3 regions of the Paeniglutamicibacter sp. GQ140 genome follow, and region 1 is predicted to be linked to each of the others. Evidence: riboswitches for the same ligand, from Rfam matches in the RefSeq annotation. Region 1 holds a riboswitch; each other region holds the start of a gene.
The links. Region 1 has a riboswitch for S-adenosylmethionine ahead of AC6CHY_RS00865 (OsmC family protein). Riboswitches for the same ligand answer to the same signal wherever they lie in the genome.
Positions count from the first base shown of each region.

Region 2: linked by a shared signal. The riboswitch ahead of AC6CHY_RS10215 (O-acetylhomoserine aminocarboxypropyltransferase/cysteine synthase family protein) and the one ahead of AC6CHY_RS00865 (OsmC family protein) in region 1 are both predicted to bind S-adenosylmethionine.
Region 3: linked by a shared signal. The riboswitch ahead of AC6CHY_RS09650 (hypothetical protein) and the one ahead of AC6CHY_RS00865 (OsmC family protein) in region 1 are both predicted to bind S-adenosylmethionine.

Region 1 is NZ_JCAXDW010000001.1:182,269-190,793, reverse strand. Features, by position in the region: gene aztD (zinc metallochaperone AztD) at 1-933, shown strand, start outside; gene AC6CHY_RS00865 (OsmC family protein) at 1,025-1,570, opposite strand; SAM riboswitch class IV at 1,611-1,729, opposite strand; gene AC6CHY_RS00860 (MarR family winged helix-turn-helix transcriptional regulator) at 2,087-2,590, opposite strand; gene AC6CHY_RS00855 (VOC family protein) at 2,867-3,298, shown strand; gene AC6CHY_RS00850 (FAD-dependent oxidoreductase) at 3,690-5,060, shown strand; gene AC6CHY_RS00845 (hypothetical protein) at 5,126-5,518, shown strand; gene AC6CHY_RS00840 (glycine betaine ABC transporter substrate-binding protein) at 5,856-6,755, opposite strand; gene AC6CHY_RS00835 (ABC transporter permease) at 6,810-7,658, opposite strand; gene AC6CHY_RS00830 (quaternary amine ABC transporter ATP-binding protein) at 7,658-8,525, opposite strand, start outside.
Region 2 is NZ_JCAXDW010000006.1:33,653-41,120, forward strand. Features, by position in the region: gene AC6CHY_RS10205 (hypothetical protein) at 1-245, shown strand, start outside; gene AC6CHY_RS10210 (CoA-binding protein) at 391-891, opposite strand; gene AC6CHY_RS10215 (O-acetylhomoserine aminocarboxypropyltransferase/cysteine synthase family protein) at 891-2,264, opposite strand; SAM riboswitch class I at 2,379-2,473, opposite strand; gene AC6CHY_RS10220 (histidine phosphatase family protein) at 2,584-3,147, shown strand; gene AC6CHY_RS10225 (ferredoxin reductase) at 3,166-4,629, opposite strand; gene AC6CHY_RS10230 (aromatic ring-hydroxylating oxygenase subunit alpha) at 4,662-5,966, opposite strand; gene AC6CHY_RS10235 (LysR family transcriptional regulator) at 6,126-7,058, shown strand; gene AC6CHY_RS10240 (methyltransferase domain-containing protein) at 7,202-7,468, shown strand, end outside.
Region 3 is NZ_JCAXDW010000005.1:263,029-270,496, forward strand. Features, by position in the region: gene AC6CHY_RS09630 (amino acid permease) at 1-1,072, shown strand, start outside; gene AC6CHY_RS09635 (cupin domain-containing protein) at 1,069-1,644, opposite strand; gene AC6CHY_RS09640 (sodium:solute symporter family protein) at 1,808-3,334, shown strand; gene AC6CHY_RS09645 (DinB family protein) at 3,465-4,043, shown strand; SAM riboswitch class IV at 4,056-4,165, shown strand; gene AC6CHY_RS09650 (hypothetical protein) at 4,185-4,457, shown strand; gene AC6CHY_RS09655 (VIT1/CCC1 transporter family protein) at 4,699-5,802, shown strand; gene AC6CHY_RS09660 (HNH endonuclease) at 6,001-7,404, shown strand.

The sequences.
Region 1 (8,525 bases):
TGGTCCGAAAAGCATGGTGAACATGCCCATCACTACACCTCAGATCCCTCGCTGACCGAGCTGGTGTTCCCGGCCGCCAAGCCCGGGCACGCAGTGGTCCACGCCGGGCACACCGCCCTCTTCGACGACGCCACCGGCAAAATCAACATCTTCGAATCCACCCAGCTGGACAACAGGGCCCTGCCCCGCACCGAGGACGTGGCACTGCCCGAAGCGCACCACGGGGTGGCCGTGCGGCTCGCGGACGGGACCCTGCTGGTCACCGACGGCAATGCCGAGGCCGTCAACGCGGTGAAGCTGCTCTCCGCGCCGGATGCCGAGCACCGGCGAACCACCGTGGCCGAATCCCGGCAGTGCCCCGGCGTCCACGGCGAGGCGGTCGCCAAGGACGAGGCCATGGTGGTCGGCTGCGAGGACGGCATCCTGGTCATCAAGGACAAGAAGATCGCCAAGCTCGAGGCGCCTGATGCTTACGGACGGATCGGAAACCAGGCAGGATCCGAGGTCTCGTCCGTGGTGCTCGGGGACTATAAGAAGGACAAGGACGCCGAGCTCGAACGCCCGCAAACCTTTTCGTTGACGGATACCGCGACCAACACCCTCAAGCTCATCGACATCAACTACAGCTATTCGTTCCGCTCCCTGGCCCGCAGTGCCGGAGGGGACGCGCTGCTGCTGGGAACCGACGGCAAGCTGCATGTCTACGACGTGAAGAACGGGAAGGAAAAGAAGGCCATTGCCGTGGTCGGCGCATGGGAAGAACCGATCGATTGGCAGCAGCCGCGCCCGACTGTGCACGTCTCCGGGGGTACCGCCTATGTCACCGAACCGGCCACCAAGGAGTTGCACTTCGTGGACCTGAAGACCGGCAAGGTCTCACGGAGCGTGACCCTGCCGGAAGTTCCCAACGAGATCACCTCGATCAAGGGATAGCGGGAACCCGCGCCCCAAGGGAAACAAAAAAATCGTGGGTCGGTGCCGTTCCCCTCGAACGGCACCGACCCACGATCGGTTCATGGTGGCGCTAGCCGGCGGTAACCAGCTCGACGCTGACAGGGGTCGGGTTGCTGAAGATGTCCAGCACCGGGCAGCGTGCATCGACGGTTGCCTGCAGCTCCTCGTAGCGCTCGCGCGTCTCCGGGCCATCGATCTTGACCGTCAGGCGCACCTCGCCGAAGCCCGGGCGGATGGTTTCCTCGATGCCGAAGAGACCGCGGACATCCAGGTCGGCCTCCGCGCTGATTTCCAGTGAGTCGATCTTGAGACCCAGCTGGTGTGCGTACAGGCGGTAGACCACGACCTGGCAGGAAATGAGGGCGCCGAGGGCAAATTCCACCGGGCTGGCCGCCACGTCGTCCCCGGCCAGTGCCTCCGGTTCGTCGACGATGAAGCGGTGCTTTCCCGCGGTGATTTCGCTGGACACCGAACCGGTGGACACTCCGCTGGCCTTGAAGGTCAGCGCCGCGCTGGCCGTGTTGGCGGCAATGCGCTCGCCCCAGGCGGTGCCTGCCGCGGTGAGCTTTTCTGCGCGAATCTCATCAAGGGTGCTGTCGATCAGGGTTTCGGACATGGAAGTTCGATCCTTTCGTGGTTGGCGCATGCCTTGCACAACGCCATACTTACGCCGATCCGGTTGGGTGGCGTCGAATCTTCACCTGGCGCACCCCGCTATGACGAAGAGGGTTGCGGTCCAATCGACCAGGGCCGTGAATGATTGGAGCTCGTGATTCTGTCTACGAGTGTTGCCGATTCCGTGGCGCCCGCGCAAAGCGCAGCCTTAACAAATCTTCACGATGAAACGCTCTTTCGTCGAACAAGTGCCCGTTCTTTTGCCGATTCGGGCCAATGCGGCGAATGGATCAAGGCGTTGGAGGCAGCATGGCGAAGAAACCACGCCGCGTGCCGGGGCCGATTTCACTGCCGGGAAACGCCATGGGAGCCCGTGCTATCCGGCAATCGGCCGGGTTCGGAACGGGCGGTCGTCCCGGGGGCGAACAGGCGACATGGATGCGCCCAGACTCGCCGACGCCGTCGGCCCCGACCCTTCCAGGTGGAGGGCCGGGGCCGGGGAACGGTTTCGCGCCAGTCAGCTTTCGCGTGCCGGGGCGTCGTTGGCGTTGAGCTTGGAGAGCAGGTCGGCGAAGCGCTTGATTTCCTCGGGGTCCCAGGAAACGAGCCGGTTCCTCAGCAATTGGCGCGACGCCGCGCTGGAGGCAAGATAGCCCGCACGCGCGGGTTCGGTGATGCTGACCAGCATGGCCCTGCCGTCGCGCGGATCCGGAACGCGGGTGACCAGGTCCTTGGCCTCGAGCCATTTGATCATCCGGCTCATGGTCGCCTTGTCCACCTGGAGTTCCTCGGCAAGGATGATCTGCTGCTGGGCGTGCTCGCGCGCCAGGATGGAGAGCACCTTGTAGCCCAGCGGCTGAAGTTCAGGATGGATCGCGGCGGCGCGCTTGCGGATGGCCTGGCGCGCCTTGACGACCATGATTGAAAACTCTTTTTCCACGTCCTCGATCAATGGATCAAGGGTTTCGTGATCAGTTGCCGATCCCGGGTCGGGTCGGGATTCGGAGAACGGTGAAGTCATGGGAATCATTTTAGTGGCGATCCGCCGATTCGAATCCTTCGCGACGGCGCGTTTGCCATTTCCGCGCGCCGGCGTTTTGCCTGCGTGGCGCCGCGCCGGCCCGGGCCTGTCCGCGGTGTTGACCTCGGCTGTTGCCCACGAACCCGATGCGGCAGTTCCCGCCGGGTTGGACCCCCAGCGAATTCACGGCAAACTATCGGTCCGAAGGCTTCACGGATCCGGTTGCGGCGGGCACAATTGCTAATTGTTGAACACCGCCAAACGATGGAGAACACCATGGGCACGATTCTCAACCCCTACATCAGCTTCCGCGATACGGCGCGTCCCGCGCTCGAGTTCTACCAGTCGGTATTTGGCGGTGAACTGGATTTGCGCCCCTTCGCGGACTACGACTTCGCCAAGACCGGCAATCCGGAGGATGACAACAAGATCATGCACGGTCACCTGCGTGCACCCAACGGCCTGAACCTGATGGCGGCCGACACCCCTGCCTCCATGGAGTGGAAGGGCGGCACCGCCATCTCCGTCACGCTCAGCGGCGACGACAAGGACGAAATGACCGCGTATTGGAAGAAGCTCAGCGAGGGTGCCACGATCGGCGAGGAGCTGGCCGAGGCCCCGTGGGGAGACTCGTTCGGCATGCTCACGGACAAGTTCGGGGTTGACTGGATGGTCAACATTGCCGGGCCCGGGAACGCGGGGCAGTAAACGCCCGTTCCGCAGGCGAGGGGGCCAACGTCACCAAGCCAGCATGAAAAATGCGTGGGTTAGACCCTGGGCGGTCCAACCCACGCATTTTTGCGTCGATGGCGTGAGGGCGACAGCCAGCGAGCACGGGTGCGTCCTGGCTGCGGCCGCTTCGCCTGGACCACGCCCACCCTGCCTTTGTCAGGATCCGGTTTCCTTGGCCCTTCGACGGCGCTGCCCATATGTTTCCATGTCGTAGTCGTTGCCGAAGGCTGCACGAAATGGGTGTTCAATCCGGTCAAGGATGTGCGGCCTTCGGCCCGTTCGGCGCGGGCTTCCTTGACCTCCAATCCGCAGCGAACCAGACTCAACCGTAGTCAACACCGTATTTCCAGGAACAGAGGATGCCCCGATGGAACACGAACTCGATCTCATAGTCATCGGCTGGGGCAAGGGCGGAAAGACGCTTGCCGGAACCATGGCCCGTGCCGGGCAGCGGGTGGCAATCATCGAGGCATCGCCTGATATGTATGGCGGCACCTGCATCAACATCGGCTGTGTTCCCACCAAGGCGCTGATCCATGACGCGGACATCCGCCCCGGTAACGGATTCGACCCCGACTACTTCGATGCGGCGGTGCTGCGCCGGGACAAGCTGACCGCCGCGATGCGTGCCAAGAACTTTTCCATGCTGGACGGGCTGGATTCGGTCATCACCATCACGGGCAGGGCCAGCTTCATCTCGCCGCGCCGCATCAGGGTCGAGGCCGGGGAAGAAACCCTCGAACTTGAGGCCAAGCGGATCATCATCAACACCGGCGCCGTGCCCACGATCCCGGACCTTGACGGCGCGCGCATCGGCGGGCGCATCCACGACTCCACCACGCTGCAACACGCGCCGCTGCCCAAGACCCTGGTGGTGGTCGGCGGCGGATACGTCGGGACCGAGTTCGCCTCCATGTTCGCGCACTTCGGCTCGAAGGTCACCGTGCTGGACCGCGGGGCACGGGCACTGAAGAAGGAGGACGAAGACGTTGCCGCCGAGGTCCTCGAGGCGCTGAACGACGTGGGGGTGGAGGTGCGGGTGGGAGCCAGCGTGAAGCGCATCGGCCAAGACACCGACTCCGCCCTGGTGCACTACGATCAAGACGGCCAAGTGCGATCAATCGAGGCCGACGCGGTGCTCATTGCACTCGGGCGAACCCCGGCCACCGGCGGGCTGAACCTGGAATCCGCAGGCATCGAGCTCACCGCATCGGGGGCCATCAAGGTCGATGGACGCATGGCCACGACGGCCGAGGGCGTATACGCGCTGGGGGATGTGAACGGCGGGCCCCAATTCACCTACGTGTCCCTTGACGACAACCGCGTCGTCGCCGATGCAATCCTGGGAACCGGCAAGCGCACCACGGCCGACCGCGTTGCGGTTCCCCACACGATCTTCACCACCCCGCCATTGGCCCGCGTCGGGCTCAGCGAGGACCAAGCTCGGGCGCAGGGCCTGGAGATCAAGGTCGCCGTCAAGAAGGTAGCCGAGATTGCCGCGATGCCCCGACCCAAGATCGTGGGAGATGCACGCGGCATCGTCAAAATCGTGGTCGATGCCGACTCCGACCGGATCCTCGGCGCGGCCCTGATGCACGTGGATTCCCAGGAAGTCATCAACCTTGTCGCGCTGGCCATGCGCCAGGGAGTCACTTCATCCACGCTGCGCGATTCGATCTTCACCCACCCCTCGTCGACGGAGGCGTTGAACGAGGTGCTCGGTTCGTTCGCCCGCTGATTCCTCCTCGGTCACGCGGGGACCCGGATGCGGTGACTGAAAGCCGCAGACCATAAGATAAAAGCGTGCAAGACCTGCTGACCAGCCTGGGCCCCGCACTCGACCTCATAGGGTGGGTGGCGCTCATTGCCGCGGCCGGATTCTATGCCTTTGCCGTGGCCGAACGTCGCCGGGATGCGGAATGGAAGACCGCCGATTATGAGATCGCCGTGCTCGAGGGGCAGGAATGCCTGGTTTTCCACACCGCGGACGGCACCATCCGCAGCGAGCTTCTGGTGCTCGAACACCCCCGCGCTCCCGAGGGCAAGGCGCTGGTGTACTACCGGGAAGACAAGTCCGGATCCTGGCAACTGGAAAAGCCGCGCTCAAACGTGCGCTTCCTGTATTGGACGGCGGCGGCCCTGGCGGCCGTCTTTGCACTCAGCAAGGTCCTGGGCATTATTGCCCACTGGGACTAGCCAGCCCGGGAATTCACGCCAAAGCGCGATGATCCGGGAACCGGATTCCTCATTGGCCGCCATCCACAGGTCGATTCCCACCACCGGCGCATGGAGGTTCCGTTGCGCGCAGGAATACGCCGGCGAACCGACAAAGGGGTTTTGGATTCCGGGATGTCGACGTCTCGGCTGACCCGCAGGAGCTTCCCGTCGAGGCCCGCCGTGCGCCGGTGCATCTTTACGGCACGCGCGTGGTCCGCGCCGGCCCAAGACCACAAAAGCGGCCCGTTTCTTCGGGGACACCGCAGGAGATGCCGGTGACCCCGGAAGAACCGGGCCGCTTGATGATGGTGTGCGACTACTTCGCGGCGGTCAAGGAATCGACCCATTCCTGGTTTTCGGAGATCCACTGGTCCACGATCGGGGCGTAGTCCTGGGTGTCGGCACCGTTGAACATCGCGTTTTCAAGGGAGAAGAGCTTCTCGTCATCGATCTTGAAGTCCTTCATCCAACCGGTGAGGGTCGGGAAGTCTTCCTTGAAGGTCAGGCTGCCGTAGGTGCTGATGTGCTCGGCGGTGCCCAGCGTGCCCTTGGGATCCTTGAGATCCTTGATCGGGAACGCATCATAGGCCCAGTGCGGACGCCACAGTGTCACCAGGACGTCGTCGCCGGCATCCGTGGCCTTCTTCAACTCGGTCAGCATGGCGGGGGTGGAGGAGGTCACGTAGTCCATCTTCTCCAGACCGTACTGCGGGATCACTCGCTCCTTCGTGGCCTTGGTCAGCCCGGCTCCCGGGTCGATGCCCACGATTCGATTGCCGAACATGTCGGCCTTGCCGGCGAGCTCATCCAGGGACTCGATGTCCGCGTCCTTGTTCACGGCCACGGTGAGCTTGGCGTCCTCGTACCAGGTGCCCAGCTCCTGGATCTTGTCACCATACTTTTCGGCCTGGGTCGCGTGGGTTTCCGGAAGCCAGACGTCCATGGCCATGTCGAAGTCGCCGGTGGAAATGCCGGAGAAGACCGGGGCCACGTCGGCGCTGGTCAGCGTGACGTCGTAGCCCTTCTTGGCCAGGATGCGCTCCCACAGGTGGGACACGGCAAGGCCTTCGTCCCATCCGGCGAAGACACCGATGGTGACGTCCTTCTTGTCACCGTTTTCCGGGCCGGCGGCCGCGCCGCTGCCGGAACCGCACGCGGTCAGCGCCAGGGTCGAGGCCGCGGCCACTGCTATCAAAGATGCGAGTTTCTTCCTCATGATTCGTGCCTTTCTCGACGGCCCCGGTGTTGCGGGGCCGCTAATGGGGGGTGATTACGCTGCAACGTGTTGCTTGGACCTGCTCAGCGAAGCGGTGACGCGATCAAGGAAGATCGCGAGGATGACGACGGAGAGACCCGATTCCACACCCAATGGGGTGTTGAGGCCGGTCAACGCCGCGTAGACGGCGCCGCCGAGCCCTCCGGCGCCGACCATTCCGGCAATGACAACCATGGATAGCGAGAGCATGATGATCTGGTTGATGCCGGCCATGATGGTGGGCATGGCCAGGGGGATCTGGATCTGGCGCAGGATGCGCATCGGTGAGGCACCGAAGGCCTGGCCTGCCTCGACGACTTCGCTGTCCACGGAGCGGATGCCCAGTTCGGTGAAGCGGGCACCCGGTGCCAGGGCAAAGATGATGGTCGCCACGATGCCCGGGACCGGTCCAATGCCCAGCAAAAGCAGCACCGGGATCAGGTACACGAATGCGGGCATGGTCTGCAGGAAGTCCATGACGGGTTTCACGACGCCCGAGACAGCGCCGGACTTTGCCGCAGCGATGCCCAGCGGGACGCTGATGATCACCGCGACCACGGAGGCCACGAGCACCAAGGCCAGGGAGTGCATGGCGTTTTCCCATTGGTTCATGCCGTAGATCAGCAGGAACCCGACGATGCTGCCCAGTGCCAGCTTCCAGCCCTTGAGCCAGAACGCCAAAGCCGCGAGCACGACGATGACTGCCCAGAACGGCGGTGCCGTCAGGACCCAGTCGAGTCCTTGGTAAAACTGTGCGAAAAAGGCCTTGACGCCGTCGAAGAAAACTCCAAGGTTGTCAATGACCCAGTCAAGGGCGCTTTCGGCCCATTTGCCGACGGGAATCCTGAATAAGTCGTTGGCCATTAGAGAGTGCCTCCCGCTTCACCGGATGGCTCCTGGGTGAAAATTTCTGGTCGTTGGCTGCCATCGTCGCTTCCGGCGGTTTGGCCCGGGACGACGATCTGGATCGCGTCGGTCGAAGAGGGAACATTGCCCAGCGCGGCCAGCAGCGTCGCACGCGCGACCGCGCCGACCAGCCTGCCCTTCTCATCGACGACCGGCAAGGGCGTGTTGCTTTCCACGGAACGGCCGAACAAGTCGTTGAGCGCGGTTTCGGTGGAAACCGCGTCGTCCGCCCGTGTCAGGATCTCGGTCAGGTCGGACCCTGCGCCGTCGACCAGGGCCATGACCTCGCGGTCGGTGACGATGCCGCGGAAGTTGCGGTGCCTGTCGATGACGAAGGCCCCGGAGGTTTGCTGCTGGCGCATCGTCAGCAGGGCGGCTCGCGCGCCTCCGCTGATGCTGACCACCGCACGAGGGTTCTCCATGACGCTGCCTGCGGTCAGCACGCGGGTGCGGTCCACGTCGCGTACGAATGATGCCACGTACTCGGTGGCCGGATTCGTGAGGATTTCATCCGGGGTCCCGATCTGAACGATTTCGCCGTCACGCATCACCGCAATGCGGTCCCCGAGGAACATGGCCTCGTTGAGGTCGTGGGTGATGAAGATGATCGTCTTGCCCAGATCCGCTTGCAGGGAGGCGAGCTGTTCCTGCATATCGCGGCGGATCAACGGGTCAAGTGCAGAGAAGGCCTCGTCCATGAGCAAGATGTCTGTTTCCGAGCACAATGCCCGGGCCAGCCCGACTCGCTGCTGCATGCCGCCGGAGAGCTGCCCGGGGTACTTGTCACCCCATCCGGTCAACCCGACGGTTTCGAGCATTTTTGTG
Region 2 (7,468 bases), on a different contig from region 1:
ATGGGCAGAGCAAGGACATGACCTTCAACTCCGACTACTCGCCGATCGACTACTTCGAGGAACACCCTGCCTCGGCGATCGGAATCATCCTCGACACCCCCGAGGCCCTGGAGTTGCTGGACGACGACGAGGAGGAGGCGCTCGAGGACATCCTCGGGTTTGCCGAGGCCTGGGCCGAGTTCGATTCGAACCAGCAGCCGGACCTTGGGATCTCCGAGGCCGACGACGACGACACCGAGTGGTAAAGACAGCCATGGCCCGCCGCTGAGCGTCGGGCCGGCACCGGAGACCGGGCGGGAGATCCCGCGGGTTCCCGCCGACGACGAAGGGTCCGTTCCCGAAACCACTTGGTTTCGGGAACGGACCCTTGTTCTTGCGCCGCCGGTCCTGCTAGGCGAGCAGCTGGCGCTTGGAGGAAATGACGCCGGTGTTGAAGCCGGCCAGGCGCAGCCCGCCGTGGAAGCGGGCGTGCTCGATCTTCACGCAGCGGTCCATCACCACGTTCAGGCCGTTGGCCTCGGCCTTGGCCGCGACCTCCTCGTGCCAGGAACCCAGCTGCAGCCACAGGGTCTTGGCGCCGACGGCGATCGACTCGTCCAGGACACCGGGCAGGTCGTCGTGCTTGCGGAAGACCTCCACCAGGTCCGGGGTCTCCGGCAGGTCCGCCAGCGACTTGTAGACCGGCTGGCCCAGGATCTCATCGAGCACCGGGTTCACGAAGTAGACCTTGTACTTGGAGGAGGACAGCAGGTAGGTCGCCACGAAGTAGCTGGCGCGCGAGGGCTTGTTGGAGGCGCCCACGATCGCGATCGACTTGGTGTTGCGCAGGATCTCGAGGCGTTCGGCCGCGTTCGGGCCTTCCCAGGTGCGGATCTGGACTGCGTTGCTCATTACTTGGCTCCCGTCACGGCGGCCGCGCGGGCGGCGTCGATGGAGCAGGCCGCCCCGTCGTAGCTTTCCCCGGCGGGGGCATCTGCCACCTGCTGCGAGGCGGTCAGCGCCTGGTCCAGGTCCCAGAGGATGTCCTCGAGGTCCTCCAGGCCCACCGAGAAGCGGATCAGGTCCTCCGGCACGCCGGCGGCAACCAGCTGCTCGGCGGAGAGCTGCTGGTGGGTGGTGGAAGCGGGGTGCAGCACCAGGGTGCGCACGTCGCCGATGTTGGCCAGGTGGCTGGCCAGCTGCAGCGCCTCGATGAAGGCGGTGCCGGCGGCGCGGCCGCCCTTGACGCCAAAGCTGAACACCGAGCCGACGCCCAGGGGCAGCAGCTCCTTGGCGCGCTCATGGTGCGGGTGCGAGGGCAGCCCGGCATAGTTCACGTAGCTGATGCGCTCATCGGCCTCGAGCCATTCGGCCACGGCCTTGGCATTGGAAAGGTGCGAGTCCATGCGCTGGGGCAGGGTCTCGACTCCCTGCAGCAGCTGGAAGGCCGACTGGGCCGGGAGCGCCGGGCCGATGTCGCGCAGCTGCTCGGAACGCAGCTTGGTCAGGAAGCCGTACTCGCCGAAGTTGTCCCACCAGGAGACGTTGCCGTAGGAGGCCACCGGCTCGGTCATCGCGGGGAACTTGCCGTTGCCCCAGTTGAACGTGCCGGCCTCCACGACGACCCCGCCCAGGGTGGTGCCGTGTCCGCCGAGGAACTTGGTGGCGGAGTGGATCACGATGTCGGCGCCGTGTTCGATGGGGCGCAGGAGGTACGGGGGAGTCAGCGTCGAGTCGACCACCAGCGGGAGGCCCGCGGCGTGGGCGACCTCGGCCAGGCCCTTGAGGTCGGCGATGTCGCCCGAGGGGTTGGCCACGACCTCGGTGTACACGGCCTTGGTGTTCTCCTGGATGGCGGCGGCGAACTCGGCCGGATCCGTGGAGTCGATGAATGTCGTCGAGACCCCGAAGCGGCGCAGGGTCACGTCCAGCTGCGTGATGGTGCCGCCGTAGAGCTTGGAGGAGGCCACGATGTGGTCCCCGGCCCCGGCCAGCGCGGCGAAGGTGATGAACTCGGCGGCCATGCCCGAGCCGGTGGCCACCGCGCCGATGCCGCCCTCGAGGGACGCAATGCGCTCCTCGAATGCGGCCACCGTGGGGTTGCCGATGCGCGAGTAGATGTTGCCGTACTTCTGCAGCGCAAAGAGGTTGGCTGCGTCGTCGGAATCTTTGAAGACAAACGAGGTGGTCTGGTAGATCGGAACGGCGCGCGAGCCGTGCTCGGCGTCGGGGGTGCCGCCGGCGTGCAGCGCACGCGTGCGGAATCCAAATTGGTGTTCGGCCATGGTGGCTTGCGACTCCTTGTCGACTGGTTCTTCGGCCCCGCGCATGCGTGGGGCCATCGCGGCAGGAATCCCGGGATCAATGTCGCTTACCCGTCCGGGTTCGGGCGGAAAGCAGCTCCATCGTTTCTGGCGGTAGCACCGTAACCACCGGCTGTGGCAGGTTGCTGCGGCGTCATCAAACCAGATCTCTCGGCCGCTCGGGATGGTTGTAACAGTCTCTCAATATGTCCGATTGTGACCCAAGTTTGAGTCCTTACGTTGCGCGAGGCACAGCCCGCGCGATTCCCGGCCGCCGCCGCGCAGCGCCTATGCTCGAGCCATGGACACCGCGCTGGCACTGGTACGACACGGGCAAACCGACTGGAACCTCGCCGGGCGCCTGCAGGGGCGCACCGACATCGAACTCAACGGGACGGGCCGCGAACAGGCGCGCGGGGTTGGACGGAAACTTCGGGGCCAGGGCTGGGACCTGGTGCTCGGCTCGCCGCTTTCCCGTGCCGCCCGGACCGCGCAGTTGATCGCCGAGGAGCTTCAGGCCGAAACCGGCGACCCGGTGCCCGAGGTGATCGAGCGCGGCTTTGGCCCGCTCGAGGGCCGGATCATGGCCGAGATTCCCGACGCGGAGGCCAGGCTGCTGGCGGAGCGGACCGAGGACAGGCAGGACGTGCTGCACCGTGCGGTGCCGGCCCTGCAGCGGCTTCTCGAGGCGAATCCCGGGCGCCGCATCCTGGTTGTCAGCCACGGCGCCACGATGCGGATCGTGCGCGACGCGCTCCCCGGCGAACCGTTGGGCACCAAGGTGGAAAACGGGGAAGTGGTCCACATCGATCCGACGCGGCTGGCGGAACTCGTGCGGGAACTGGCGCCGGCGATCGCGCGCTGAGCCTGCCCGGCCCCCCGGCTAGGCGTCGATCACCAGGTCCGTCCGCGCGGTCGAGCAGCACGGCAGGAACTTTCCGGCCTCGATTTCCCGTGCCCGGATCCCGCCCTGGTGGTTCATCTCGACGTCCCCGGAGAGCTTGACGATCTTGCAGGAGCCGCACATGCCTTCCTGGCAGTTCGCGCCGATCCTGACACCCGCCCGTTTGGCCGCGCCGAGGATCTTTTCCTCGGGATTGATCAGGACATTGATGCCCGTGCGAACAAAGGACAGGGTGAGGCTTCCGGTGCCGACGGTGTCGAACGAAGAGGCGTCGGGGGCGGAGGGGTCCGCTGTTTCCTCGGGCTCTGCCTCGGTGGCCGGAACCTCGGAATCGACGGGTTCTGGTGCGGCAAAGTCGGGGTTGGCCGCCTCGAGCGGCATTCCAGTGGCCTCCAGGGTTCCCTCGTCGTCGTAGGCCGGTTCGTAGAGACCGAGCGCGCTGGGCTGGCTTTCGTAGTAGTCCTCCGCGGAATCGGCGATTTCCTCGGCGATTTCTTCGGCGATCTCTCCGGCCAGGGCGACTTCGGCCTCGTATTCCAGGATGGTCTGGCGGTCTCCGGAGAAGAATTCCATGTGGATGGAGGTGTCGTCGACGCCGACCGCGGCGAGCAGTTCGGACACGTTGTTCAGGTAGCCCTCGGGGCCGCAGGCGTAGACCTGGCGTCCGTTGGCGTCGGGCGCCACCTCGTCGAGCATCGCGGTGGACAGCCGTCCGGTGAGGCCTTCCCAGTCCTCGGGTACCTGGCGGTCGCCCAGGGAGAAGTGGACGGCGACGCGGGAGTCCACGGTGGCGATGTAGCCCAATTCCTGGTGGAAGGCGAAGCCCCCGGGTTCGGCCCCGTGGTACAGCACCACCACGTCGGCCTGTCCGGGCAGTGAGTGGATGGTCCGCAGCATGGACATGATGGGGGTGATTCCGGCTCCCGCGGCCAGCAGGAGGTAGCGTGCCCGCCGGTCGGCGTCGGGCAGGTGAAAGGCGCCGACGGGCCCGAGCATCTCGAGCACCGTGCCGGGTCCGATGTTTTCGTGCACCCAGGGCGAGACCCGGCCCTTGGGATCGCGCTTCACCGTGATGTCGAAGGTCCACGGTTTCGTGGGCGAACTGGACAAGGAGTAGCTGCGGTCCATCGGGTCCCCGCCCTCGCCGTTCACGGGGAAGGCGATGTTCACGTATTGGCCCGGACGGAACGCCAGGGGCGCGCCGTCGGCGCGGCGGAACACGAAGGTCAGCATGCCCCCGACCTCGGGAACAATCTCGACGCATTCGGCCAGGAACTCCTGCGGATGCCAGGGGCCCAGTGCGCGGGCGGCACTGGCAGGTCCCTCGGTGCTGCCCAGCACCCGGTTCCACGGCATTTCCAGGCCGCGAATGCGCTGTGGCTCCTGATGGGGCGCGGTAATGGTCGTGGTGGTGGGCTCGCTCACGGTCGTAGGCTCGGTCATGGTTGAGGTGGTGGGCTCGGTCGTGGTCATGGTCACGACAGGTGCTCCTGCACGCGCTGGACGTACCAGTTGATGAATGCCTCGACCTGGTATTCGCTCTTCATGTACGGGCCGGGCTCGTAGGCGGGGCTGTTTGCGCCCTTCTGGCACAGCTCGACGAACGCCTTGTCCTGCAGGTTGGTCTGCTTCCAGGTGTGCGTGAGTTTCTCCAGGTCGTAGTCGTCGCCCTCCACGGCGTCATCGGCGACCAGCCAGGTGGTGCGCACCAGGGTCTGGTGCTCGTTCACCGGGAACACGGCGAACGTGACGACGTGGTCGCCGAGGAAATGGAACCAGCTGTTGGGTTGCAGGTGCATCGAGCAGCGGCCGAGGCGGAAGTCGCGCAGGTCCCCGAGCAGCTTCTTGGAGAGCCGGTGCCCATCGGGCGAGAATGATTCGCCGTCGCCGTCGAGGGACTCGCGCGAGATGCGGATGCCCGCGACGCGGGTGTCGAGCTCCTCGACGACCTCGTAGGGAATGCCATAGCGCTGGCAGCGCTTTTCGAGCGCGGCCTGGGCCTCGGTATTGCGGTCCCAGACCTCCTCGAGGTGCGGGGGGATCAGGCCCTCGGTCAGGCCCCAGGTGGGGAAGAGGGAGCAGGCGAGTTCCGGGTGCCCGTCACAGTGGTAGCACTCCCGGTTGTTCTCCATGACGAGCTTCCAGTTGCCCTCCTCGATGATGTTCTGCTGGTAGGCGACCTTCGCCTTCGAGAGGTCGTGGGGGGCCAGATAGGGCTCGAAGATCTTCGCGGTTTCGTCGAAGTCGGCCGGTGCTTCCTCGGCAATGCAGACGAAGATGAGGCCGGCGTTGACGCGGCTGTGGGCGCGCTTGAGGCCAAAGCATCCCTTGTCGAACTTCGTTTCCCCGGGCGCGGAGGCGTGGATCAAGTCGCCGCTGGGGGCATAGGTCCAGGAGTGGTAGCCGCACACGAGGTTCCCCGTGGTCCCGGCCGACTCGGTCAGGACCCGCGCGCCGCGGTGGCGGCACACGTTGTGCAGGACATTCACGCCGCCCTCGTCGTTGCGCAGCACAATCAGTGAGTAGGGTCCGTAGTCGACCGTCACGTAGTCGCCCGGTTCCGGGAGCTCCGCGACGCTTGCGGCAAAGAGCCAGTGTTCGCCGAAGATGGCCTGCATGTCGATCTTGAAGATCGCCGGATCGGTATAAAACGGCGCGTCAAGGGAATACCCTTCGCGCCGGAAGTCGAACAACTCGGCGATCTCGGCCAGCTGCTCTGCAGGCAATGACGAAGCGAGCTTGCCGCGTGAAGACAGGGGCACGTTCACTGAAGCAGACATGTGTTTACTCCTCGGAGGAATGGGGTGGCAGGCGGGGTCGTGGATCCGGATGGTGATCCATGTCACCGAAATGCTGAAATCTTCTTACTCACGAGGGTAGGGATTGACGCTCTGCAATAAAAGCGCAATATTTTGGGGATAATGATGCAGAATGGGTGCATGATCGACCCGCGACTCACCACGCTCAGAGTGTTTGCCCGGACCGGCACCGTCGGGGCAACCGCGGAACTCACCGGATACTCGCCCTCCGCGGTGTCGGCACAGCTGCGTGAGCTGCAGCGCGTGCTGGGCATGCAGCTGCTGACGAAGGACGGGCGGGGGGTGCGACTGACGGCCACCGGCAGGTTCCTCGTGACGGGCTCCGACGCGTTGATGACGGAATGGGAGCGGCTGCGGGCCGCGGCGCTTCAGGCCGGGGAGCAGGTGCAGTCCCACTTCGGGCTCGGCGGATTTTCCACCGCGGCCGCCCAGCTGCTCGCGCCGCTGGCCGCGGCGCTGCGCACCTCGCGCCCGCAGGTGGTGGTGCAGGTGTTGGAGGCGAACCCGGACCGGTGCTTCGACCTGCTGGTCGCCGAGCGCATCGACCTGGCGGTCATCGTTGCCATGCAGTCCCAGACCTATGTCGAAGAAGACCCGCGCTTCGAGCAGACCACGTTGCTGAACGATCCCCTGGACGTGGTCCTCCCCTCCGACCATCGGCTTGCATCGCGGGCAACGGTGACGCTCGAAGAGCTGGCGACTGAACCGTGGATCACCGAAGCCCCCGGGTCGACCTATCACTCCCTGTTCACCGCGGCCTTCACGGCAGTCGGGGTGACTCCCCGGATTGCCCACGAGGCCGTCGAGTGGGAAACCCAGATCGCCTTCGTCGGCGCCGGGATGGGGGTGGGGCTGCTGCCGCGATTGGCGCCCCTGGGAAGCGCGGAAAATGTGACGCGACTGCGCATCTCCGGCCAGGGACAGCCCTCGCGCAGAATCGTCGCCGCCGTGCGCAAGGGCAGCATCTCCTCGCCGCTGATCAAGGAATCCCTCGGTATCCTGCAGCGGCGGGCAAAGCGAATCCTCACCGAACGGCTGGAGGACGAAGTCTAGGACCACGCGACCCCCGACGCCGTGCCGCCGGTGAGCTGCCGGACGCCGCTGCCGACGGGGCAAGTCCTTCTGGTGGAGACCGCCTGAAAATCCATGCGGACTAGGCCTAGAAACCCCTGCCCGCCGAGGCGCACCATGTGTGCATGAGCGAATCGTTTTTTGGGAACCCCGGGAATTACGCCCGATGCGCGAAGACCTACGACGCCATGATCGGCTCAAGGCTCTACAACAAGGTTTTCTGGGGCACCGACCCCCGGCAGTATTCAATCTTCGCCGCACAGGCGATCGGCTCCGGGCAAGGCCCGCTGCTGGAGGTGGCGGCCGGCACCGCACAGGCCACCGCGACGCTTCACGTGGCCAGCGCACGGGAGACGACGTTGGTGGACATGAGCGCCCCGATGCTGGAGCTG
Region 3 (7,468 bases), on a different contig from region 1:
GTTCCTGGTTTCCTCCTCGATCGTCACCACCCTGCTGATACCCGCCCCGGAATTCCAGCCCGGTGGAGAGGCAAATGGCCGCGCCCTGTCGTTCCTCGCCCACTCGATGCTCGGCGACGGCTTCGGCAGCGTCTATGACCTGTCCACCATCCTGATCCTGTGGTTTGCCGGCGCCTCGGCCCTGGCGGGGATGCTCAACCTCATCCCCCGCTACCTGCCCCGCTTTGGCATGGCCCCGGAGTGGGCACGTGCCATCCGCCCCCTGGTGCTGGTACTCATCGGCATTGCAGTGGTCATCACCCTCCTGTTCGAGGCAAGCGTGGACGCCCAGGGCGCCGCCTACGCCACCGGCGTGCTGGTGCTCATGGTCTCGGCAGCGGTGGCAGTCACCATTTCCGCCAAGCGCAAGGGCCAGCGGTGGCGGGCCATGGGCTTCGGGATCATTTCGGCCATCTTCATCTACACTACCGGCGCCAATGTCGTGGAGCGGCCCGACGGCATCCGGATAGCCGGGTTCTTCATCGCGGGGATCATCATCGTCTCCATGGTTTCGCGCTTCCGGCGCTCCACGGAACTGCGCGCCACCTCGGTGACCCTGGACGAGGAGGCCCTGAAGATCATCGAGACCTCCAGCCGGGATTCAATGGTGCGGATCATTTCCCACGAGCCGGTCCGCCTCTCGGCCGCCCGCTACCGGCACAAGCTGGCCCACGCCAAAATGGCCAGCCACCTGCCCGAGGATGCCCCGGTGGTCTTCATCGAGATCAGGGTCTCGGACTTCTCGGACTTCGCCCAGGACATCGTGGTTTCCGGGACCACCCGGCACGGCTACAAGATCCTGCAGGCGGAGGCCCCTTCGGTGCCCACCGCGATTGCCGCGATCTGCCTTGAAATCCGCGACCGGACCGGCGTGATGCCGCACATCTACTTCCGCTGGACCGAGGGCAACCCGGTGCACAACCTGTTGCGCTTCCTGTTCCTGGGCCAGGGCGAGATCGCCCCGTTGACGCGCGAGGTGCTGCGCGAGGCCGAACCGGCAATCGGCAAGCGGCCCTGGGTGCACGTGGGTTAACGCGACGCGGCGGGGACCAGCGTCCAGGTGACGATGGCTTCCTCGCCCGTCGGGTTCTTCCAGCTGTGCGGCTCGCGCCCCGGGAAGGTCACGGTGTCCCCCGCGTCGAGGTCAAACCGCTCGTTGGCGAAAATCAGCACGAAGCGCCCGGAGAGGACGTGGAGCACCTCGACCTCGCAATCCACCGAGTAAAGTTCCTTTTCGCCCTCGCCGTGCGGGGCGATGACGGCGCGAATCACCTGCAGGCGCCGCTCCGAACGCGCCGTCACCAGCCTCTCGACAATGCCTTCGCCGCCCAGTGAGATGCGCGGCGCCTCGGCAAGCCTGACGACGTGGGTGTCCGGCTGGGTGAAAAGCTCCCCTACCTCCAGGGACAGCACCTGGCACAGCGTCACCAGCGATGCCACCGAGGGGCTGGTCAAGTCGCGCTCCACCCGGGAGAGAAAACCCTTGGTCAATCCCGTGGATTCGGCGATCTGGTCGATGGTCAGGCGCTGGGCGTGACGCGCCGCCCGGATCCGCGAGCCAATGGCGAGGGCAGCACTGCTGGGCTCAACGGGCAGGGCTTTCATCGGCGCGGGTCTCCAGGGTGGGCTCGAAGGAAATAATGCGTTCATCCAGCTTAGGTGCAATTGACGTGTGCGACACCTCACATTAGCCTATAGAACAACAAAAGTTTACTATCAGGCATCCCAGAGGTGCGCACCCGGTTTCGTTCCCAGCAAAGGCTCACCCATGGAATTCATCAATGGCACGATCGTCGCCGCCTACTTGGCGGCCATGCTCATCTTCGGCTGGTGGGGAAAATCGCGCACCAAGAACAGCAGCGACTACCTCGTGGCAGGCAGGCGCCTCGGCCCGTTCCTGTACACGGGCACGATGGCGGCGGTCGTCCTGGGCGGGGCATCCACCGTGGGCGGCGTCGGCCTGGGCTACAAGTTCGGAATCTCCGGCATGTGGCTGGTCGTGGCAATCGGCGCCGGCGTCATCCTGCTCTCGCTGCTCTTTGCCCCGACCCTGCAGCGCCTGAAGATCTTCACCGTCTCGCAGATGCTCACCCTGCGCTACGGCAGCAAGTCGGCGACGAACACCTCCGGCATCGTCATGCTCGCCTACACGCTGATGCTCTGCGCCACCTCCACCAGCGCCTATGCGACGATCTTCGTGGTCCTCTTCGGCTGGGAACGCTGGATGGCCATCGCCATCGGCGGGGTCATCGTGGTCATCTACTCCACCATCGGCGGCATGTGGTCGATCACCCTGGCCGACCAGGTCCAGTTCGTCATCAAGACCGTGGGCATCTTCTTCCTGATGCTGCCCTTCGCGCTGAACGCCGCCGGGGGCATGTCCGGGATCCGCGAACGCGTCGGGGCCGAGTTCTTCAGCTTCACCGGCATCGGCGTGCAGACGATCATCACCTACTTCGTGGTCTACACCCTGGGCCTGCTCATCGGCCAGGACATCTGGCAGCGCGTCTTCACCGCCAAGACGCCGAAGGTGGCCCGCTGGGGCGGCACCACCGCCGGCATCTACTGCGTGCTCTACGGGGCCGCCGGCGCCATCATCGGCATGGCCGCCAAGGTCGCCCTGCCGGACATCATCGGCGCGGACACCAACAAGGACGTGGTCTACGCGGAGGTCGCCACGCAGCTGCTGCCCGTCGCCGTCGGCGGTCTGGTGCTGGCGGCCGCTGTCGCAGCCATGATGTCCACCGCCTCCGGCGCGCTGATTGCCGCTGCAACCGTAGCCCGCACCGACGTCACCCCGTTCGTGGCCAGCTGGTTCGGCAAGCAGCTGCACGTCAACACCAACGAGAACCCCGAGCACGACGTGCGCGCCAACCGCATCTGGGTGCTGCTGCTGGGAGTGGTCACAATCGTGCTGGCCATCATGGTTTCCGACGTGGTCGCGGCGCTGACCATCGCCTATGACATCCTGGTGGGCGGCCTGCTGGTGGCCATCATCGGCGGTCTGGTCTGGAAGCGCGGGAACGGGCTGGGGGCCGCCGCCTCGATGGCCGCCGGCTCCATCGTCACCCTGGGCACCATGATCGTCCTGGAAATCCAGGCCGAAGAGCGCTTCGATGGCATCTACGCCAACGAGCCGATCTACTTCGGGCTGATTGCCTCGGCGCTGACCTTCGTCGTCGTCTCCCTGCTCACGCGTCCCACCAACCCGGCGGTCATCACCCGCTGGAATGCGCGGGTCGCCGGCCAGGCGGACGCCGAGGGCGCGGACCTCACCGAGGTTGCCGGACGCTAGCACCGGACCCTGACCCCGGAAAATCCCGGTTGAGGGAGCCCGTCCCCGCGCACCATGCGCGGCGACGGGCTCCCCTTTTGCCACGGTTCCCCCTTCCCAGCCATGCCCCGGCGCTCCTAGGGTGGGTACCATGGACGATCTCAAGGACCACCTCTCCACGTACCTGAACCACACCCGCGAAGCCATGCTCTGGAAGGTCGAGGGACTCAGCGACAGGGAAATGACCCGCCCCATGGTCGGCTCCGGCACCAATATCCTGGGCCTCATCCAGCACCTGGCCTCGGTCGAGTACGGCTACTTCGTCGAATGCCTCGGATTCACGGTTGACGACGAACGCTACGACGCGCTGATGGCCGACCCCGAGGCCAGCGCCGACATGTGGGTTCCCGGCGACGTCCCGTGCTCCGAGATCCTCGCCTTCTACCGCCGGGCCATCGACGCGGCAAACCACAACATTGCCGCCTTGCCCCTGGATGCCCCGGCCACGATTCCCTGGTGGAAGCCGGAAAAGCGCGACACGACCCTCGGTCGCCTGCTGCTGCACATGAACGTGGAGACCGCACGCCACGCGGGGCATGCAGACATCCTGCGCGAGCTCATTGACGGCTCCACCGGAATGCGCCAAGAGAACACGAACATACCGCCCTACGATCCTGCGGGCTGGACCCAATTGCACGAAAACATCCTGCGGGCCTCCGAATCGCGGTAATGTAGTTCCCAGCTTCACGAGACGCGTCGGCAAGCTCCGACTAAGACGCGCACCAACCCCAGGTTCATGGGTGGTTCGGATGAAGAAGCGGCCGTGGCCACAAGGCGCGGCAAGAGCTGACGAAAGGTCTTCGACCCCGCCATGGCACGTTCCATTCCCGTGTTGCCCCTGCTCGATGTCCACCGCTCGGTCGTTGAACTGCGCCTCGCGGGTTGCTGGCACAGCTACCACGTTGCCGACGCCCCCGCGCTGGCCGCGGCGCTGGCCAACGCCGCCGGTTCCACGCGCTGGGACCCTGCCGCCGGCCAGCTGTCGGTGCGGATCCCCCGGGCAGGCAACCCCGCTGGCCAGGCCCTGGTTTTTAGTCTCAGCGAATTCTCCCTTGCCCTTCCGGACGCTACACTCGTGGGTTGAAGGGGAGTAGTTCCCAAACCCGCCCACCCGGCGGGAAAGCGGTGCGTCGACATACTGGTTACAACGCGGTAACCCGGCAAACCACCTGCGGCAACGGGCATTCCCGTCCGGCCCCAGGCGAACGAGACCTTCGGTCCACACATTGGTGGCCCGAGGCTCAACGCACCCAAAAAGCATTCATGCCGGGCCTCCCCATCACACGGTCCCGCGGGGCCGTGAACGCCCACATGAGGATGAGAGCATGACGCAAACAGCGCCAACCCCCACTCCCGCCCAGATCAAACGCTGGCGCCAGTACCTGGCTGACGAAATCGCCGAGGGCGCGGTCTACCGCGAACTTGCCAACAAGCGCCAGGGCGAGGAACGCGCGGTCCTGCTGGGACTTGCCGCCGCCGAAACCCGCCACGAGGAACACTGGCGCTCGCTGCTGGGCGAGCACGCCGGGAAGCGGACCCGGCCCTCGATCCGGCGCACCATGCTCCGTTTCCTGGCCCGCCACTTCGGCTCGGTCTTCGTCCTGGCCCTGGCCCAGCGCGCCGAGGGAAACTCCCCCTACGCCGCGGACACCGACGCCAGCCGCCAAATGGCCGCCGACGAGCTCGTCCACGAAGAGGTCGTCCGCGGCCTGGCCACCCGCGGCCGCAACCGGCTCTCGGGCAACTTCCGTGCCGCCGTCTTCGGCGCGAACGACGGTCTGGTGTCCAACCTGGCCCTGGTCATGGGCATCGGAGCGACCGGCGTCGCCACCTCCATGGTGCTCTTCTCCGGCATCGCCGGCCTACTCGCGGGCGCCCTGTCGATGGCCGCCGGCGAATACGTCTCGGTCCGGTCGCAGCGCGAACTGCTCTCGGCGTCGAAGCCCACCCAGGTGACCCTTTCCGCCGCCCCGGACCTGGACCTGGATGCCAACGAACTGGTGCTGGTCTACAAGGCCCGCGGCATGAGCGACGAGGATGCGGCGCACCGTGCGGCCGAGCGCATGGGCATCTACTCCTGCGACTGCAACGCCTCGCTCTCCCTGCATCCCGAGCTCGAGCAGGAATCCGCCAAGGTCGAGCACGAGGAAATCGGCTCCGCCATGGGTGCCGCCTCCGCATCGTTCTGCTTCTTTGCCTCCGGTGCGGTGATCCCGATCCTGCCGTTCATCTTCGGCATGGGCGGCACGCCGGCGATCCTGCTCTCCGCCGCATTGGTCGGCCTGGCCCTGCTGGCAACCGGCGGCATCGTGGGCCTGCTTTCAGGCGCGTCCCCGGCCAAGCGCGGCCTGCGCCAGCTGGCCATCGGCCTGGGCGCCGCGGCGGTCACCTACGCCCTCGGCCTGCTCTTCGGCGGCTCCGTGGCCTGACGGTCCCACGACGGACTCAACGCCGGGTGCCGCCATTTCCCTGGATCCGGGATTCGGCGGCACCCTTTTGGCTTCCGGCGCCCGCGCGGGATGTTGTTTGCAGGTAAGGTCAGGCGCCCCTCGCAAGCAGTAGAACATATTTTCTATTTTTAAAGAAACTATGTTCCAATTGTCGGTGACCCGTTCTATAATGGAAGCATGGCAACGACGTCATCGAGCGGCATCCCTTCCGCCGGCACCTCTGGTGCCGGAAAGGACCTGGGCTACGATGCACTGCTGGCCGACGGGGCGGACATGGACGCACTGGTTGCCGAGCATCTTGCCCGCACCGGCACAGACGGAATCCTGTCCCTGGCCGCCGCGGTGAACGACGCCCCGGTGCTGACGGGTGTCCATGAGGCGGTGTCCGCCGTCGGCGCACTGGAAACCTTGAAATGCGCCGCCACGGCGAAACAGGCCGACCACAGCGTCGCCTACCAGGACTCCCTGATCGCCCATCGACAGTGCACAGGCGTCAGGGAGAAGAACCCGGCCTGGGGATCCAGCGGGGACGTCGCCCTGGCGATGCACCTGTCCCCGCACAGCGGGTCCAAACGCACCAGCGACTTCCGGATCCTCGCCGAAGACCTGCCACTCTCCCATCAGGGGCTGCGCCAGGGCATCATGACCTGGGACCAGGCACGCGTGGTTGTCAGCGGCACCCGGAACCTCAAGATCGAAAACCGGAGAATGATCGATGAGCTGTTGTGGGAGGACACCCACACGTGCTTCCAGTCCGGGACCGCGGCCCTGCGTGAAATGGTCAATTACTGGGCTCTCGTCCTCGAACCGGAAACTGCCGAGCAAGAGGAAGCGGACGCCACCGAAAAGCGATACGCCAGCGGCTACCGGGTGAATGAAAACACCGTGAGGATCATTGGCGAGTTCCCCCTGGACCAAGGCGTTCCGATCCTGCAGGTCCTCAGCCGCGAAACCGGTCGTCCCCGAAAGCCCGGGGACGACCGCACCAACGCGCAGGTCGCGGCAGACACCGTCTTCGAGGCGATTACCGACACCAAGGCCACCGGTTCCCGGCCGGTGGAGCTGCTGCTGATGATGGACGCAGAGAGCCTCACCGGCGACGGCGACGAACCGGCGCTGATCCCGGGCCACGGATACATCAGCGCCACCAAGGCCAGGTCACTGGTGGCTGGCGATCCGGAGCACCCCCTGGACACCTGGTGCCGGCGCTTCTACGCCGCCCCGGACACCGGCAAGCTGGTCGCCATGGACTCGGCGGCCCGCAACTTCGCCGGAAATCTCAAGCGCTTCATCACCTTCCGCGACCAACGCTGTCGCACCCCGCACTGCAACGGCCGCATCCAGGAACTCGACCACGTCGTGCAGGTGCACCGCAACGGCAAGACCACCGAGCTCAATGCCGCTGGTCGCTGTCGTACGTGCAACCAAACCAAGGAAGCACCCGGCTGGGACGAGGAACCATTGCCCGGACGGGGCCGCCATTCCTTCAGGATCACCACCCCCAGCGGCCACAGCTACACTTCCACGGCTCCGCCACCGCGGCCAACGACCGGCATGGGCCGGCCACTTCAGCGAAAATAGCCGCCCTCCGCAACGCGCGGAAAACCCACGCCCCACGCCACCGGGGATGCACCCACGCATCCCC